2 regions of the Paenibacillus sp. FSL R5-0473 genome follow, and region 1 is predicted to be linked to the other one. Evidence: riboswitches for the same ligand, from Rfam matches in the RefSeq annotation. Region 1 holds a riboswitch; the other holds the start of a gene.
What was found. Region 1 has a riboswitch for glycine ahead of sdaAB (L-serine ammonia-lyase, iron-sulfur-dependent subunit beta). Riboswitches for the same ligand answer to the same signal wherever they lie in the genome.
Positions count from the first base shown of each region.

Region 1 (8,838 bases):
TGCCCATATGTCGTAGCAGGTAGGCGAAGATGTGGAACTGTTTTCCCGATAAAATAATCTCATCTCCCGTCTCCTCATTGACGATCCGGTTGTCCTTCTCATAGATGGAGAGATGATCCAGCTTCAGGGCTGTATCCGATGAGACCGCTGTTCCTGCCTTACGCAGTTGTACTTCAATCCGGGCAGCCAGTTCATCGGGGTGAAATGGTTTGGTCACATAGTCATCGGCAAAATCAAGACCGTGCAACTTATCGTCAATGGACGTTCTGGCCGAGAGCATGACAATGGGCACGGCGGGATGTTCTTTTTTCAGTCGCTGGCCCACCGTAAATCCATCCAGCCCAGGCAGCATGACATCAAGAATAATGAGTGAACAACCGACAGCAGCCTCCGCTGCACCTTCACCACTGCCGAGCCATACCACCTCATAACCGCGCTCCTCCAGATCGGCTCTGACCCAAGTCGCAATTTCCGTATCATCTTCAATATATAACAGTTTGGTTTTCATCCGAATATTCGTTTCCTTTCTGCCCCCAATGGGTTAATGATATATCTGAGCATCATCATGATAAAAGCTGTCTATATCATATGGATTCATGTCTTGTTGAGCAAATGTTGAAGTCCTTTACGTTACCATACATGCTAATTATAGCTTATCCATTAACGTGGGGAATGTCATATTAATCAAGTCTACCAAGTACATATCAGTGCTACACCTGACGGGAGGAAATCATTATGTTGCTGGAAGCTATTTATCATCAACCGAAACGAAACTGGGCCTATGCCTATGACCAAGATACAATCCATCTGCGCCTGCGTACCAAAAAGAATGATATGACCGAGGTACATGCCCTGACCGGGGATAAATATGCGTGGGATGCAACCAAAGCGCTGGTTCCCTTAACCAAGTTTACCTCTGACTCCATGTTCGATTACTACGAGGGTGAGGTGAAACCTCCCTACCACCGACTGAAATACTCTTTTCTGCTCAAAAACGGAGACGAACAGATCTGGATGACCGAGACGGACTTCCAGGAAAAAGAACCGGACGATCCGGGTCGTATGTTCCAGTTCCCTTATATTCATGCCCAAGCTGTATTCACACCCCCTGCGTGGGTTAAGGATGCGGTGTTCTATCAGATTTTCCCTGAACGATTCGCCAACGGCAACCCGGATATTAGTCCGGAAAAGGTAGAGCCGTGGGGTGGTGAGCCGACACCTTTCAATTTCTTCGGCGGTGACCTTCAGGGCGTGATCGACCATCTGGATTACATCAGCGATCTTGGCATTAATGCGATCTACTTCACCCCCATCTTTGAAGCCACCACCAATCACAAATACGATACCGAAGACTACCTGCGGGTAGACCGGCACTTTGGTGACGCAAATACCGTGAAACGACTGGTCGAGCTGTGCCATGAACGTGGAATTCGCGTACTTCTGGATGCTGTGTTCAACCATTCCGGGAAGACATTTGCGCCGTTTGTGGATGTGCAGAAGAACGGAGAACAATCCAAATACAAGGACTGGTTCCATGTACATGAATACCCGCTGGACGTGAAGGACGGCATTCCTACGTATGAGACCTTCGGATTCGAAGCGCATATGCCAAAGCTGAATACGGAGAATGCTGAGGTTAAGGCCTATCTGCTGGAGGTTGCCGAGTACTGGATCAAGGAAGTGGGTGCGGACGGATGGCGGCTGGATGTGGCAGACGAAGTGGACGATGCATTCTGGCGTGATTTCCGCCGTGTAGTCAAAGCAGCTAATCCGGATGCCTACATTCTGGGCGAAGTATGGAACGAGTCTTCTTCCTGGCTGCAAGGCGACCAGTTCGATGCGTCCATGAACTATCCGTTTACCGATGCCGTGAATGCTTTCTTTGTGAAAAATACGATGCACGCCGAACAGTTCGCAAACTCCATCGGGCGACAGTTATCCCGTTATCCGCTTCAGGCCAGCGAAGTGGCGTTCAACTTGCTGGACAGCCACGATACCACGCGGCTGCTCACACTGTGTGAAGGCGACCAGCGCAAGATGAAGCTGGCTGCGTTATTCCAGTTCAGTTATATGGGTGCTCCGTGCATCTATTACGGAGACGAGATTGGCATGGACGGCGAACATGATCCGGGCTGCCGTAAATGCATGGAATGGGATGAAGCGAAGCAGGACCGAGAGCTGTTCGACTTTTATCAGAAACTGATCTCCCTACGTCATGCTCATCCTGCCCTGCGTGCAGAAGGCACCGTTCGTTTCCTGCAGGCTCGTCCCGATGGCAGCCAACTGGTATTTGAGCGACAAAATGAGGAGGAACGCATTCTGGTTCTGTTCAATCGATCAGAAGAGACGGCTATTGTCGAGCTGGAGGCCGGTGACGAGGAATGGACCGAGTTATTCGGCGGAAACCATCGTACGGCCAAGGAAGATGGCGTACTCGCCATTGAATTGCCCGCGTATGGATATGCTGTACTGAGCACTAGTCTCATATAAACACCAAGCTATACTTGCTCATATGCAAGACTGGAGTCTGTTCAGTTCATCGGCATATCAAACGAAATAGGCGCTCCCAGATCTGTTCCTGATCTGTGGAGCACCTATTTGATTTTGACGTTATTCATTATGGCCATGGATTACTCTGGCCGAACCAGCTGTTCCTTGAGCAACTGGATGGTGGCCTCATATTGTACAAGCCCCACTTGCAGACACAGACGCTGTGCAGGCGAAATACGTTCGCCGAATTCCTCCATCTGGCGCTGAAGTTCAGCGTATAACATTTCCTTTCGCTTCAACTGGCTGGATATCCAACCCGTTACGGTATCTTCATCCGCCAACTCTCCGAAATACAACCGCATCAGAAAATCAGAACGAAATACCTCAGCTTCCAAAGGACTCATTAAATAGGCGTGAAATTGCGCTGCTCCTTCAGGGGTCAATGAATACACGTTCTTATCAGGTTTCCCTTCCTGCTTCACCGATTCCTTAGTCAGCAATCCTGACTTTTCCATCTTCGCAAGTGTAGGATATATGGTGCCGAAACTGGCATCAAAGAAAAATGAAAAATATTGTTCAAAGTACTGCTTGATCTCGTATCCGGAACTTGGCTGATTGTGCAGTATTCCGAGGATGACATGCTGCGTGTTCATCGGTGTACCGCTCCTTTCCATTCCCCTTAACGTATCACAATCAGTACCCCTTGTTCAATGATCAGATGACGAAACGGTTGCTTTCAGAGCAACAGGCACAGCAGCAGGCTGGTCCTCCCTACGAGCTTCAGAACGTACCGGGCCGGAGCGTCTGATCCAGATGCAAAGCGCACCCAGAGTCAGTGTTACACCACCGATTACGGCGAGCAACATCGCATCCCGGCCAATTCCGTTTCCTCCGAGCACAAGGTTCATCATCCCTTCTACGGCATAAGTCGCTGGCGGATAATGACCGATCCCTTGGTAGAAGTCAGGCATTACATCTCGCGGAATCGTTGATCCCGAGGACAGCATCAGCAGAGGCAACAGCGCACTGTTTAACCAAGCCCCAGCATTGCCAAGCAACAACAAGCTCAACTGAGCCATGAGTATAAAAGATATGGTGACCAGCAACTGGAACAGCCATAACATGAACCAACCGGCTGCTGACGATACCCCCATAACGTGCATCATCCCCGACCCAACGAGCGAGACAATAAATGCAGCACCAACATTAACGATGTTGCGCGCCCAGAAACGCTCCCATTTCCCTGCCCTGTTACTCAGTTCACCAGATACTTTCTGCAGATTCATGCCAAGCAACATCGCTCCAGTAAACGTAGCCGTTACAATCAACATCGGTACCATGGAAAAAGAAAAATTATCAACAGGATTCAGTCGCTCCACTTCTGCCTCCACGCGTGAAGACAACCCAAGCGCCAGCGCATCGGACTGATCAGCAGTCATACCGGACTGATTCAGCACTCCGCGAATGCCATTCTCTTGTACTTCACGGTTCAACGTCGCTGTAACTTGTGCGGCTACGTTCTGCATCACACTTTTCACGGTAGCCACGTTTGATTCGTTCATCACATACTTCACTGTCATCGGTTTTGACAAGTCTTCTGCCTGTTGCATGAAACCTGATGGAATCTCAATAATCATGTACACATTCCGATCCGTTAACATCTGTCGTGCTTCTTGCATCGATTCAGATGGTTTGATCTCGAAATTCAGACCTGCCGCCAAAGACTTAGCCACTGGTTCAGCCGCTACCCCATCTTCATTCACGATGGTGACAGCCAATTGAGTCATTCTTTCGTTAACCTGGTCGTATCCGCTAAGCCAGATGATGTTAAAAAAAACCTGAAACAGCACAGCCGTAATTAAACCTACAATGGTGGCTCCGTTTTTCAAAAACAGTAGACTCGTCTGGAAAATACCTTTCATTCTATCCATCTCCTTTAGTTTTGTTTCGCTCTTTTATATATCGTATTGATATATGACAGTTGTTAATATATCTAATCGATATATAAATCGTCAATGTTTTTTTGTTTTTCTTCGTTGGAAAAAGACAAAAAAAGCCGATACATCTCTTCACCAGGAAGATTTGTACCGGCTTTTCATATCAATCCGATTTATGCCTTAGTTTGTACGTCATTTTCAGCAGGGGACTCAGCCTCAGGCTCGGCACGCTTTGCCTTTGGTTTAGCCAACTTCTGCATCATTTTGCGGCCGGTAGGTGTCTGGGCCAGTCCACCTTGGGCTGTCTCCCGGTGACGGCTCGGCATCGCACTGCCTACTTCCAGCATGACATCGATGACTTCGTCTGACGGAATGGCACTACGCACTCCGGCCAGGGCCATGTCAGCCGCAGCCAGCGCCGTAACTGCACCCAGTCCATTACGGACGATGCATGGGATTTCAACAAGGCCTGCGACCGGATCGCAGATAAGGCCCAGTGTATTTTTTAACGCCAAACCAACGGCATGAACGACCTGTTCCGGTGTACCTCCACGCAGTTCAACCATGGCACCCGCAGCCATGCCGATAGCGGAACCCACTTCCGCCTGACAGCCACCCTCGGCTCCGGAGATAAATGAATTGTTCGCGATAACATAACCAATTGCTCCCGCACAGAACAACCCGTTCACCAAATGTTCGTCCGTCCAGCCAAATCGCTCCTGTGAACTGATAAACACACCCGGGATGATGCCGCAGGAACCGGCTGTTGGTGTAGCCACGATCCGACCCATGGAGGCATTCACTTCAGATACACACAGGGCATACGCCATGGCAAGTGCGGAAGCATCTCCTGAGCAAGTCTCACCCTTGCGAATGTACTCGGCCATTTTTTTGCCGTCTCCACCTGTTAATCCACTGCGTGATGTTGTATCTTCCGTTAACCCTTTGCGTACCGCTTCCTTCATCACCTGATAATATTCAGACATCTGCTTCACAACATCCGCTTCCGGTGTATTGGTCTCCTGAACTTGCTCCTCGATCATCAGCTGAGCAATGGTTTTGGATTCCGCTGTACAGATCGTATTCAGTTCGTGCAAATGTTTAAACCGCATCCGAATCAACTCCTCTCTTCAAATCAATGACACGAATGTCCAGCACATGATCGAGTTCCCTTAGACGCTTGAGCATATCAGGATTAGGCACACCATCCATTTCCATCGCGGTAAGCGCTTCGCCATCACGGGCTTTCCGGTCCACCTGCATGTACCCGATGTTAACCCCGGATGAACTGATCGTGGACGTTACCGATGCAAGCACCCCTGCTTTGTCTGCATGTCGCAGAACGAGTGTTGGAAACTCACCACTAATCTGAACACGAAAATCATTCATCGAATGCACCGATACGCTTCCACCACCAATGGATGCACCGATTAAGGAGCAGGCACGTTCTCCATGCCACAACTCAATTTTGACCGTATTTGGATGAGGAGCAGGTAGGCCACTTGTATAAAACTCAACCTCCATGCCCGCTTCCTCTGCGTATTGCTCTGCATCCGGGATACGCGGATCGTCTGTGACATAATCCAGCAGACCACCGATCAGTGCCAGATCTGTTCCGTGCCCCTGATACGTATCTGCAAATGAACCGTACAGCGTCAGCCGGGCACGATCTGGCGTACATCCTAGCCACTGTCGAGCAATTCTCCCTAACCTTGCCGCTCCAGCTGTATGTGAACTTGAAGGCCCCGTCATCGATGGACCAATAATTGAGAAAACATCTTTAAATCGCACTTGTAACCCTCCATTATTAATCATGATTCATATTTGTAAAATGTATTCGTCATTTCGATCCAGGAGTTTCATCTACAATGTCCCTTTTTTTGGATATGATGACATCAAAAAAGGACAGAAGAAGGCCTTAGGCCCTCTCTCTGTCCTCGATACCTGAGAGTTTCACGATCAGCAGTGTCTCACGACAAGGGTGCACTGCCTGCGATTACAGACAAGTTCACCGGGCTGACTGATCATATACCCCTTGGGTGGCGCAGTTCGCGCACTCTCCAGAGTTGCGTCCAACGATGGTACATTTACCTGAGAGATTAACCACTGCGCCGGGTGCGCAGCAGCTTGCTCCTTCGGTGCCTGAGCACTAGCCATTGTGCTCGGCTAATCCAGGTCTCTCCCGCTCGTTATCATCCGCTGTATTATCTTAATTCGATTCGAATTGGTATATTTCTAAATTTTTGATCAAGTATACCCATAGAGTAATGTACAACATCATATATGTCAACAAAAGTAACGTGTAATTATCATAAGTTCGATGTCTATTTTAACTGAAACGAATAGCATTCAGATTTCTCACTTCCGCTGAGGCACTCGTGACGTTGCTAGTTGTCGTAAATTGGATACTTATCGTGTATGCATTAGTCGTTGTAGTCGGGGATGTATCCACGTAAGTGTTGGAGGAAAGAAACCTCAACGTTCCCGAAGCATTACCGGTTCGTGAGAGTTGCAATTGATTAATTAACACTCCGTTACGTCTCAGATTAATGTTATACGCAATACTCCAGTTAGACCCTACAACTATTGCTACTTGTGTACTATTATCGATTTTCACGCGTTGACCTGCCACTACAGGTACATTAAGTGTCTGAATCGTCGTTTCAGCTACTAATGAAAGACCCAACGCCGTGGTCTGGCTATCAGCAAACAAGGAAGAATCCGCAGGGGCAGAAGCTGCTGTCGATCCAGTAGCTCCTGTTGCGCCAGTGAATCCGGTCGCTCCCGTTGCTCCCGTTACACCAGCCGTACCGGTTGTTCCCGTCACGCCTGTCGCACCTGTAGCCCCAGTGAATCCGGTCGCTCCCGTTGCTCCCGTTACACCAGCCGTACCGGTTGTTCCCGTCACGCCTGTCGCACCTGTAGCCCCAGTGACTCCGGTCGCTCCCGTTGCTCCCGTTACTCCGGCCGTCCCGGTTGTCCCTGTTACGCCTGTCGCACCAGTTGCTCCAGTGACTCCGGTCGTTCCCGTTGCTCCCGTTACTCCGGCCGTCCCGGTTGTTCCGGTCACGCCTGTCGCACCTGTAGCCCCAGTGACTCCGGTCGCTCCCGTTGCTCCCGTTACTCCGGCCGTCCCGGTTGTTCCAGTGACTCCCGTCGTTCCCGTTACGCCTGTAGCACCTGTAACCCCGGTACCTCCAGTTGCCCCTGTTACGCCTGTAACACCAGTGACTCCGGTCGTACCCGTCTGTCCTGTCACCCCCGTATCTCCAGTAAATCCGGTCGCACCCGTTACGCCTGTCGCGCCTGTAACACCAGTACCTCCTGTTGTTCCTGTCAATCCGGTTGTACCTGTAACACCGGTGACCCCTGTCGTTCCCGTCAGTCCTGTCACTCCCGTATCTCCAGTAACTCCAGTCGCTCCCGATACTCCTGTTGCACCTGTGACACCTGTGACACCAGTGACTCCAGTCGTTCCTGTTACGCCTGTCGCACCTGTAACCCCAGTACCTCCGGTCGTCCCCGTTACGCCTGTCGCACCTGTAACCCCAGTACCTCCGGTCGTCCCTGTTACGCCTGTCGCACCTGTAACCCCAGTACCTCCGGTCGTCCCCGTTACGCTTGTCGCACCTGTAACACCAGTGACTCCCGTCGTTCCTGTCATGCCTGTTGCACCTGTAACCCCAGTATCTCCAGTCGTTCCGGTTACACCTGTCGCACCTGTAACACCAGTGACTCCCGTCGTCCCCGTCTGTCCTGTCGCTCCCGTATCTCCAGTGACTCCGGTCGTCCCCGTCTGTCCTGTCGCACCTGTTATACCAGTGACTCCTGTTGCTCCCGTCAATCCGGTTGCACCTGTAACACCAGTATCTCCAGTCGCCCCTGTTACGCCTGTTGCACCTGTAACCCCGGTACCTCCAGTCGTGCCTGTAACACCAGTGACTCCCGTCGTCCCCGTCTGTCCTGTCGCTCCCGTATCTCCAGTAACTCCAGTCGTCCCTGTAACGCCTGTTGCACCTGTAACTCCGGTCGCACCCGTTACGCCTGTCGCGCCTGTAACACCAGTACCTCCTGTTGTTCCTGTTACGCCTGTTGCACCTGTAACACCAGTGACTCCGGTCGTTCCCGTCAGTCCTGTCACTCCCGTATCTCCAGTAACTCCGGTCGTTCCTGTTACTCCGGTTGCACCTGTAACACCAGTGACTCCGGTCACCCCTGTTACACCTGTCGCACCTGTCGCACCTGTTGCACCTGTATTTCCAGTAACTCCGGTCGTCCCTGTCGCACCTGTAACACCAGTGGCTCCTGTCGTTCCTGTTACTCCCGTTGCACCTGTAACACCAGTGACTCCGGTCACCCCTGTTACTCCCGTTGCACCTGTAACACCAGTGACTCCGGTCACCCCTGTTAC
Region 1 covers NZ_JBBORL010000001.1:5,379,190-5,388,027, forward strand. Annotated here, with positions in the region: gene MKY28_RS23555 (response regulator transcription factor) at 1-508, opposite strand, end outside; gene MKY28_RS23560 (alpha-glycosidase) at 736-2,490, shown strand; gene MKY28_RS23565 (helix-turn-helix transcriptional regulator) at 2,631-3,143, opposite strand; gene MKY28_RS23570 (YhgE/Pip domain-containing protein) at 3,198-4,412, opposite strand; gene sdaAA (L-serine ammonia-lyase, iron-sulfur-dependent, subunit alpha) at 4,601-5,539, opposite strand; gene sdaAB (L-serine ammonia-lyase, iron-sulfur-dependent subunit beta) at 5,529-6,218, opposite strand; glycine riboswitch at 6,357-6,493, opposite strand; glycine riboswitch at 6,498-6,622, opposite strand; gene MKY28_RS23585 (hypothetical protein) at 6,757-8,838, opposite strand, start outside.

Region 2 (8,838 bases), 4.8 Mb from region 1:
GCTGAGAAGTTGTTAACAAGCATTTCAAATCCGGCTTTAACTTTACCTTCAATGGATTTATCGAACTTTTTGATAATCCATGCTGCCAGTGGTCCGGCAATCATGGCACCGAGGAACATCGGGATATCACTACCCACGATGACCCCGATGGTCATAATGGCACCGACGACACCACCACGCTGACCATGCACCATCGTACCTCCGGTGTAACCAATTAACAGTGGCAGCAAATATTTGATCATCGGATCAACTAGCTGTGCAAGCGTCTCGTTAGGGAACCAGCCTGTTGGAATGAACAGAGCCGTAATTAATCCCCAGGCGATGAACGCTCCCATATTTGGCATGACCATACCACTCAGGAATCGGCCAAAACGCTGAACACCAACCCGTAGCCCACCTTTGGAATTGGACGATTGGTCCAAATTACTCATTGTATTATCCTCCTTGGATCAAGTGATTATGATTTATGAAAGGGGTATCATTTCTCCCCTGCTGTAATCCTAAGCGAGAATGCTCTCCTGTTCAATGAAATGAAAGCGTACTTTCGTCATGAACAATGATGACAACATTAGGTTATGTAATCGTTTTAATTGATGCATAATGGCTGAACCCATTGGTACACAAGACTTTTTTCGCCTATGACTTTTATCATTTCCAGAATCATTTTCTAACCTATAGCTTGGTCCAATCAGGTGATTCACATCCACAATCTGTTACAATCCACATTCAAAACCATTCTTTTAAAGCACAAAAAACCTGTGCAAGCATCCGGCTCACACAGGTCAAAACAATATGAAGCTCATTTCATTTGGTTATAAAATATATGTTAATAAGTACAAGTTCGTTAAAACTATTCTTCCGTATGTTTCCGATACGCGTCTGCATTCATCAATGTAGACAATGCTGCTGTCAGTTCTCCCTCAACACGGATCTCAATCATCCAGCCTTCCTCGTAAGGAGAGCTGTTCACAAGTTCAGGGGAGTCCTGCAACGAATCATTCACTGCAATAATTGAACCTGTGACGGGAGAGAACAAGTCCGACACCGTTTTGACCGATTCGATCGTTCCAATGCTGTCCTCTGCTTTTACATTGGTTTCAAGGTCAGGCAATTCCACAAACACAATGTCACCCAGCTGATGCTGCGCGAACTCGGTAATGCCAATACGTACAGTATCCTCCCCTACGGTTTGCACCCATTCGTGCTCTTCACTGTACAGGAAATCACTTTTCAATTCGCTCATCGATATCCGCCTCGCTTTTCATTAAATGAGTGCATGCGTTCTTTGACCTTAACCTTTTTCCCAGAACATAGCGTATGACATTTTTGAATCAAATGTCAAGATACCTCACAATTTATTTGCTGAACACCTCTAAATCCTGTAACCGGATTACACTCTTTCTTCATATACTGGTGAATATTAGAATAGTAAGCGTACTCTTTATAAATACACGAACAATAACATAAAAACTAAATTAAATATTCGGTTTTAAATCATTATCTATGATATCGTTCTTGACATCGGTAGTGGATTCACGTTTTAATGAGAGGAGTAAATGTGTTTATTGGACTATGTTATACCCGCGGATGAATGTAAAGGGAGAGATTACCCGTGACACCCGATTCGGGATGTACATGAGGTAACGCCGAAGGAGTAAACCACCGATAAGCGGGGGTGAATCTCTCAGGCAAAAGGACTTTTACGGGACGCAACTCTGGAGAGCATCTATTCGCCCTGTGCGGGCGTTATGATCACCCAAGGGGAAACCTGCTGCACAACGTAGCGGGGTAACTCTCAGGTACAAGGGACAGAGCCTTAGAATACAGCGTGCTACTTGGCATGCCGATTCTTTGGCCTGTCCTTTTCCTTTTTCCCAAAAAACGAAAAACAGGATGTAGAACGGCGCTGCCATAGCTGCCCTTACCATACTTATGTGATGAAAATATCTAGCTAAAAATTTAAAAATACCCTGGTTCATTGATCCACGATTGTATATCCGGCCGGCTCACGGCCCATGACGAGGTGATTTGATGTCCGATTTGCTTAGAACACCACTCTTCCCACTATATCAGCAATACGAAGGCGTACGGTGCATTGATTTTGGAGGCTGGGAGCTTCCGGTACAATTTAGCGGAATCCAGAAAGAACATGAAGCGGTACGCGAGCGCGCGGGACTGTTCGATGTATCCCATATGGGCGAATTCACGGTACAGGGTGAGCAGGCTGAAGTTTTTTTGCAACAAATGATGACTAATGATGTGACCACGCTAGTTCCCGGTCAAGCCCAGTACACCCTGATGTGTTATCCAGATGGCGGTGTGGTGGATGATCTGCTCGTGTATAAGCTGGAAGATCAGCATTATATGCTTGTGGTTAACGCCTCCAACATCGACAAGGATTGGGCGTGGCTGCAAGAGCACTTGATCCCCGGCGTAAGTATGACCAACGATTCGGAGCAAACGGCGCTGCTCGCCTTGCAAGGTCCACTGGCTGTAGATATTATCGGGAAAGTTACAGATACGGATGTAAGCTCGATTGAACCGTTTCGTTTTGTGCAGGATGCTGAAGTATGTGGAGTAAAATTACTGTTGTCCCGTACCGGATATACCGGTGAAGATGGCTTTGAACTATATGTTCCTGCGGACCAGGCTGCTGTGGTCTGGAATGGATTAATGCAAGCCGGTGAAGGTCACGGACTTGTACCGACAGGCCTCGGTGCTCGGGATACACTGCGCTTTGAAGCAAAGCTCCCTCTGTATGGACAGGAATTGTCGGCAACTATCTCTCCGCTTGAAGCTGGCGTTGGCATGTTTGTGAAGCTGAATGCCGGACCTTTTATCGGACACGAAGCCTTGTTACAGCAAAAAACTGACGGGCCCGCCCGCAAACTGGTCGGCATCGAAGTGTTGGAGCGCGGTATTCCCCGCCCCCACTATCCGATTTACGCCGAAGGCGTACAGATTGGTGAAGTGACAACAGGCACGCAATCACCTACATTGAAGCGTAATCTGGGGCTTGCCCTCATCGACAGCAAATACGCTGCGCTGGGAACCCCGCTTGAGATTGAGATCCGCGGCAAGAAACTAAAAGCCGAGGTCGTGAAGACCCCTTTTCATAAACGGACACGTACGTCGAAGACACCTACTCAAGGAGCTGATCAAGCATGAGCAAGCACCGTTACATTCCCATGACTGAACAAGATCAGAGCGCCATGCTCGCAACCATCGGTGTGGATACGCTGGAAGATCTGTTTCAGGACATTCCAAAAGAGATTCGTTATCAGGGCGAGCTACCTGTATCCTCCAAACTCGATGAATATGCGCTGACACGTCACATGTCCAAACAAGCCGGCGCCAACGCCAATTTCGAAACACACGCCAGCTTCCTCGGCGCAGGCATATACGATCATCATGTTCCTTCCGTCATCAATCATGTCATTTCCCGTTCCGAGTTCTACACTGCCTACACACCTTATCAGCCTGAGATCAGCCAAGGTGAACTACAGGCCATTTTCGAATTTCAATCCTACATCTGTGAATTAACCGGTATGGCTGTAGCCAATGCCAGTATGTATGACGGCGCAACAGCTTTTGCGGAAGCCGGTAATTTGGCCGCAGCGGCAACTCGTCGCAAACAGCTCATCGTATCCCGTACCGTTCATCCGGAAGCCCGTCAGGTATTGCAGGCGTATGCGCACGGACTCCGTCTGGAGATTGTCGAGATTGGTTATAAGGATGGCGTCACTGATTGGGATGCCCTGCAAGCCGCCATATCGGACGATACCGCTGCTGTCATGATCCAGAGTCCGAACTTTTTTGGTGCTGTGGAAAATGTGAAGCAGGCTGCCGACCTCGTGCATGCGCACAAGGGCCTGCTCGTTGTAAGTGCAAACCCGCTATCGCTGGGTCTGCTGGAAGCCCCAGGCAAGCTGGGTGCCGACATCGTTGTAGGTGATGCGCAACCCCTTGGCATCGCCGCTTCACTCGGCGGCCCGACATGCGGATATTTCGCCGTGTCCCAGCCTCATATGCGCCGAATTCCTGGCCGAATTGTAGGCCAGACCACGGATCGCAACGGCAAACGTGGTTTTGTACTCACACTGCAAGCACGTGAACAGCATATCCGCCGCGAAAAGGCGACATCCAACATCTGTTCCAACCAAGCTTTGCTTGCACTCAGCGCATCTGTGTATATGTCCATCATGGGTAAACAGGGTATGATCGATGTCGCGGATCTGAATTTGCAAAAGGGTCATTACACCCTGAATACATTAACTGCAATTCCTGGAGTTAGCCTTACTTTTAATGCACCAACATTTAATGAATTTGTGATTAAGCTTCCTGAAGGAACAGACGTGGATGCTCTTCAGTTGAAACTGCTGGATGCAGGCTTTATTGGTGGCTATGAACTTGGACGTGATTATCCTGAGCTTGCCGGACATATGCTGATTGCTGTTACCGAACGACGCAGTAAGGAAGAGATTGACGAATTCGCACGAGCATTGGAGGGATCGCTGTGACTCAGGAAACGACGACGACAACGACAACATCGGTACAAGGACAATCGGAAACAGGTACCCCTGTCTCCACTTCGGTTCAACCTGAGAAGGATACAACATTTAGTGCACAGACCTTATCTCCTGCTTCGGAACAATCATTGATTTTTGAACTCAGCAGCCCTGGACGTGTCGCTTATTCCTTGCCACAATGTGACGTTCCTCGCCAGGCTGCCGATACGTTGATTCCCCGGGAAATGCTCCGTTCGGAAGCAGCGGCACTGCCGGAAGTGTTTGAGGTAGATGTTATTCGACACTATACCGCGCTATCCCGTCGCAACTTCGGCGTAGATAACGGATTCTATCCACTGGGCTCTTGTACGATGAAATACAATCCAAAGATCAATGAGGATGTTGCTCGTTATAATGGATTCGCCAAAATCCATCCGTACCAGCATGAATCCAGCATTCAAGGTGCACTAGAACTGTTATATACGTTGCAAAACGACCTTGCAGGTCTGACAGGTATGGACGCTGTGACCTTGCAACCAGCAGCTGGTGCCCATGGAGAATGGACTGGACTTATGATGATTCGTGCCTACCACGAAGGTCGTGGCGAACAACGTACCAAAGTCATCGTGCCCGATTCTTCGCATGGTACCAACCCGGCAAGTGCAACCGTTGCAGGATTTGAAACTGTGACGATTCCATCCCGCGCAGACGGACTGGTCGATCTGGACGCACTCCGTGCAGCCGTTGGCTCCGATACAGCAGCATTGATGCTGACAAACCCGAATACACTTGGTTTGTTCGAGAAAGACATTCAGGAGATTGCATCCATCGTACACCAGGCTGGTGGCTTGTTGTATTACGACGGAGCCAACTCCAATGCCATTATGGGCATTACCCGTCCAGGTGATATGGGCTTTGACGTGGTGCATCTGAACTTGCACAAAACGATGAGTACGCCTCATGGCGGTGGTGGACCAGGTGCCGGACCAGTTGGTGTGAAGAATCGCCTGGTTCCGTTCCTGCCTAAGCCCATGGTTATCAAAAATGATGACGGTATGTATGCATTCGATCGTGAAGGCGATCAATCCATTGGTCGGGTGAAAGCCTACTACGGCAACTTCGGTATTCTGGTACGTGCCTATGCCTACATTCGCACCTATGGACCGGAAGGGTTACGCCGAGTCTCTGAATGCGCGGTACTGAATGCTAATTATATGATGGCCCGTCTCGCACCTTACTACGAGATTCCGTATCCAGGCGTATGTAAACATGAATTTGTCATGTCTGGTCGGGGTTTGAAGCAATACGGTGTGCGCACACTTGATGTTGCCAAACGATTGCTTGATTTTGGATATCACCCGCCTACGGTGTACTTCCCGCTCAACGTGGAGGAATGCATCATGATCGAGCCGACAGAAACCGAAAGTAAAGAAACGTTGGATGGGTTCATTGATACGATGATACGGATTGCCAAAGAAGCGGAAGAGACACCAGAATTGGTACTCAACGCACCTTACGGAACACCGGTCACTCGTCTGGATGAAACCACCGCCGCTCGCAAACCTGTACTGAACTGCGCTTGCAGTTAATCAAATCATTGTTATCACGAAAGCTCTTGCTGATGTTCCAATCAGCAAGAGCTTTTTGTGTTGCCTTCCCTTTTACTGATGTCAATCTTACAGCTCACCATCATCCTGTTAGAGTATTTCTCAACGTTTATAACAAAAAAAGCCGATATCCACAATGAATCGCGGATACCGGCAAAATCGCTACATCAATGCAGCTCATTATCGGAAAAAGAAAAAACCTCAAATCCGGAGGAAACCCCGGCAAAATTACGCTTGAATGCTTTGAACCAATTCAACGACTTGTTCAGCCGTTTGCATATCCAGAGCTTTAGCAGCCAGTTCCTGCATATCCGCACGGGACAGCTTGGTGATCTGACTACGAGCTGGCAGAATGGAGGTTGCGCTCATGCTGAACTCATCCAATCCAAGACCAAGCAGCAATGGAATTGCTGTTTCGTCTCCTGCCATCTCACCACACATGCCAACCCATTTGCCTTCACGATGCGCTGCATCGATAACCATTTTAACCAAACGCAAAATGGCTGGGTTGTAAGGTTGATACAGGTAAGCCACTCGTTCGTTCATGCGGTCAGCAGCCATCGTGTATTGAATCAGATCGTTCGTTCCGATACTGAAGAAATCCACTTCTTTGGCAAATTGATCCGCCAGAACTGCAGTCGAAGGAATTTCGACCATGATTCCGAGTTGAATGCTGTCAGAAACAGCAATACCTTCAGCAACCAGCTTCTCTTTCTCTTCGAGCAAGACAGCTTTTGCTTCACGGAATTCACCGAGTGTTGCGATCATTGGGAACATGACACGCAGGTTTCCATGTACGCTTGCACGCAGCAATGCACGCAATTGTGTACGGAAGATATCCAGACGGTCCAAACACAGACGAACTGCGCGGAAGCCGAGGAATGGATTCATTTCTTTTGGCAGATCCAGGTATGGAAGCTCTTTGTCTCCACCGATGTCGAGTGTACGAACAACGACAGGTTTGCCTTCCATTTTTTCCAGTACCGCTTTGTAAGCATTATACTGAATGTCTTCGGAAGGAAGCTTGTCTCTGCCCATGTACAAGAACTCGGTACGGTACAGGCCTACAGCCTCGCCGCCGTTTTCCAGAACACCCGTTACATCATTTGGTGTACCGATATTGGCTGCAAGTTCAACATGAACGTTGTCCACCGTTACCGTTGGCTCATCACGAAGTTTTCTCCACTCTGCACGTTGTGCATCATACTGTTCCTGTTTGGCGCGGTATTCAGCAATAACTTCATCAGTAGGGTTAACCAGTACGTGACCATCCAGACCGTCAACAATGATCATATCGCCTTGTTTCGCTTGAGCCAAAATGTCCTTGGTTCCAACAACAGCTGGAATTTCAAGAGAGCGAGCCATAATCGCCGAGTGAGAAGTACGTCCACCAATGTTGGTTGCAAAACCTTTAACAAATTGGCGGTTCAATTGAGCCGTGTCGGAAGGTGTTAGATCCTCCGCAAGCACGATTACTTCTTCATTGATCTCAGCCGGACTCATGAATTCGATACCAAGCAAGTGATTTAGCACACGTTTGGTAACGTCACGCATATCTGCTGCACGTTCTTGCAGGTATGCACTCTTCATGTTCTCAAACATGGAGATAAATTGCGATGCCGTTTCGTTCAAAGCAAATTCTGCATTGATCATGTCATCCGCAATTCTAGCTTTAACCGGATCAATCAGTTCCGGGTCATTCAGAATGAGCAAATGCGAAGCAAAAATCTCAGCTTTTTTCTCGCCAAGCTCTTGTAAAGTACGCTCTTTGATCGCCTCAAGCTCAGCCTGGGATTTACCCAGAGCTGAGTCGAGTTTCGCGATCTCTGCGTCAACGTCGTTGATTTGGCGTTTTTCTACAGAGTAGTCAGGATGCTCCAAGATAAACGCCTTGGCGATAGCAATACCCGCCGAAGCCGCGATCCCGGAGACATTAAGCATTAATTTCGCCCAACCCTTCGTTAACCATAACGTCAGTCAAAGCTTGAAGAGCTTCAGCTTCGCCTTCGCCTTCAACGATGATGTTGATGGTGTCGCCTTGTTCCAATCCGAGGGAAAGAACACCCAGGATGGATTTCAAAGTTACTTTTTTACCGTTAGCTTCTGCAAAGGATTCTGCACCTTTGAATTTGTTTGCTGTATTAACCAGGGCTGTCGCCGGACGTGCGTGGATACCATCTTCGTCTGTAATTCTGAATGTTTGTTGCATTACAATCATCTCACTTTCAGTAGTTTGGTTTAGGCATTGCATATATTTACACTTGCTTGCCATCGTCGTAACACTTCTTATTTTATCTCAATGATTGGCTGTTCGCCAACTTTCAGCACTCCACTCTTCTTCAGAGTTACTGTGGAGCCCTCTGGCAGGTTAGTGAAAATAACTGGTGAAATGATCGAAGGAGCATTTGCTTTGACATACTCCAGATCCACTTCCATAATCGGCTGACCTGCCGATACCAGATCACCTTCCTGTACCAGTACGTTAAAGCCTTGACCTTTCAGCTTCACCGTATTAACACCTATATGAACAAGCACTTCCTTACCACCATCGGACATGATGCCCACGGCATGTTTGCTTGGAAATACATTAAACACTTTACCATACACAGGAGAAGTTATCGTACCATCATGTGGCAAAATTGCGAATCCATCACCTGTCATTTTCTCAGCAAAGACTGGATCAGGTACGTTTGTAATGTCCAGCAATTCACCATTAACTGGCA
Region 2 covers NZ_JBBORL010000001.1:610,203-619,040, reverse strand. Annotated here, with positions in the region: gene MKY28_RS02855 (PTS mannitol transporter subunit IICB) at 1-431, opposite strand, end outside; gene gcvH (glycine cleavage system protein GcvH) at 851-1,243, opposite strand; glycine riboswitch at 1,588-1,710, shown strand; glycine riboswitch at 1,714-1,814, shown strand; gene gcvT (glycine cleavage system aminomethyltransferase GcvT) at 2,032-3,168, shown strand; gene gcvPA (aminomethyl-transferring glycine dehydrogenase subunit GcvPA) at 3,165-4,520, shown strand; gene gcvPB (aminomethyl-transferring glycine dehydrogenase subunit GcvPB) at 4,658-6,097, shown strand; gene ptsP (phosphoenolpyruvate--protein phosphotransferase) at 6,344-8,056, opposite strand; gene MKY28_RS02825 (HPr family phosphocarrier protein) at 8,049-8,324, opposite strand; gene ptsG (glucose-specific PTS transporter subunit IIBC) at 8,402-8,838, opposite strand, start outside.
Region 2: it holds a riboswitch for glycine, as region 1 does, so the genes downstream of both, gcvT (glycine cleavage system aminomethyltransferase GcvT) here and sdaAB (L-serine ammonia-lyase, iron-sulfur-dependent subunit beta) in region 1, are expected to answer to the same signal.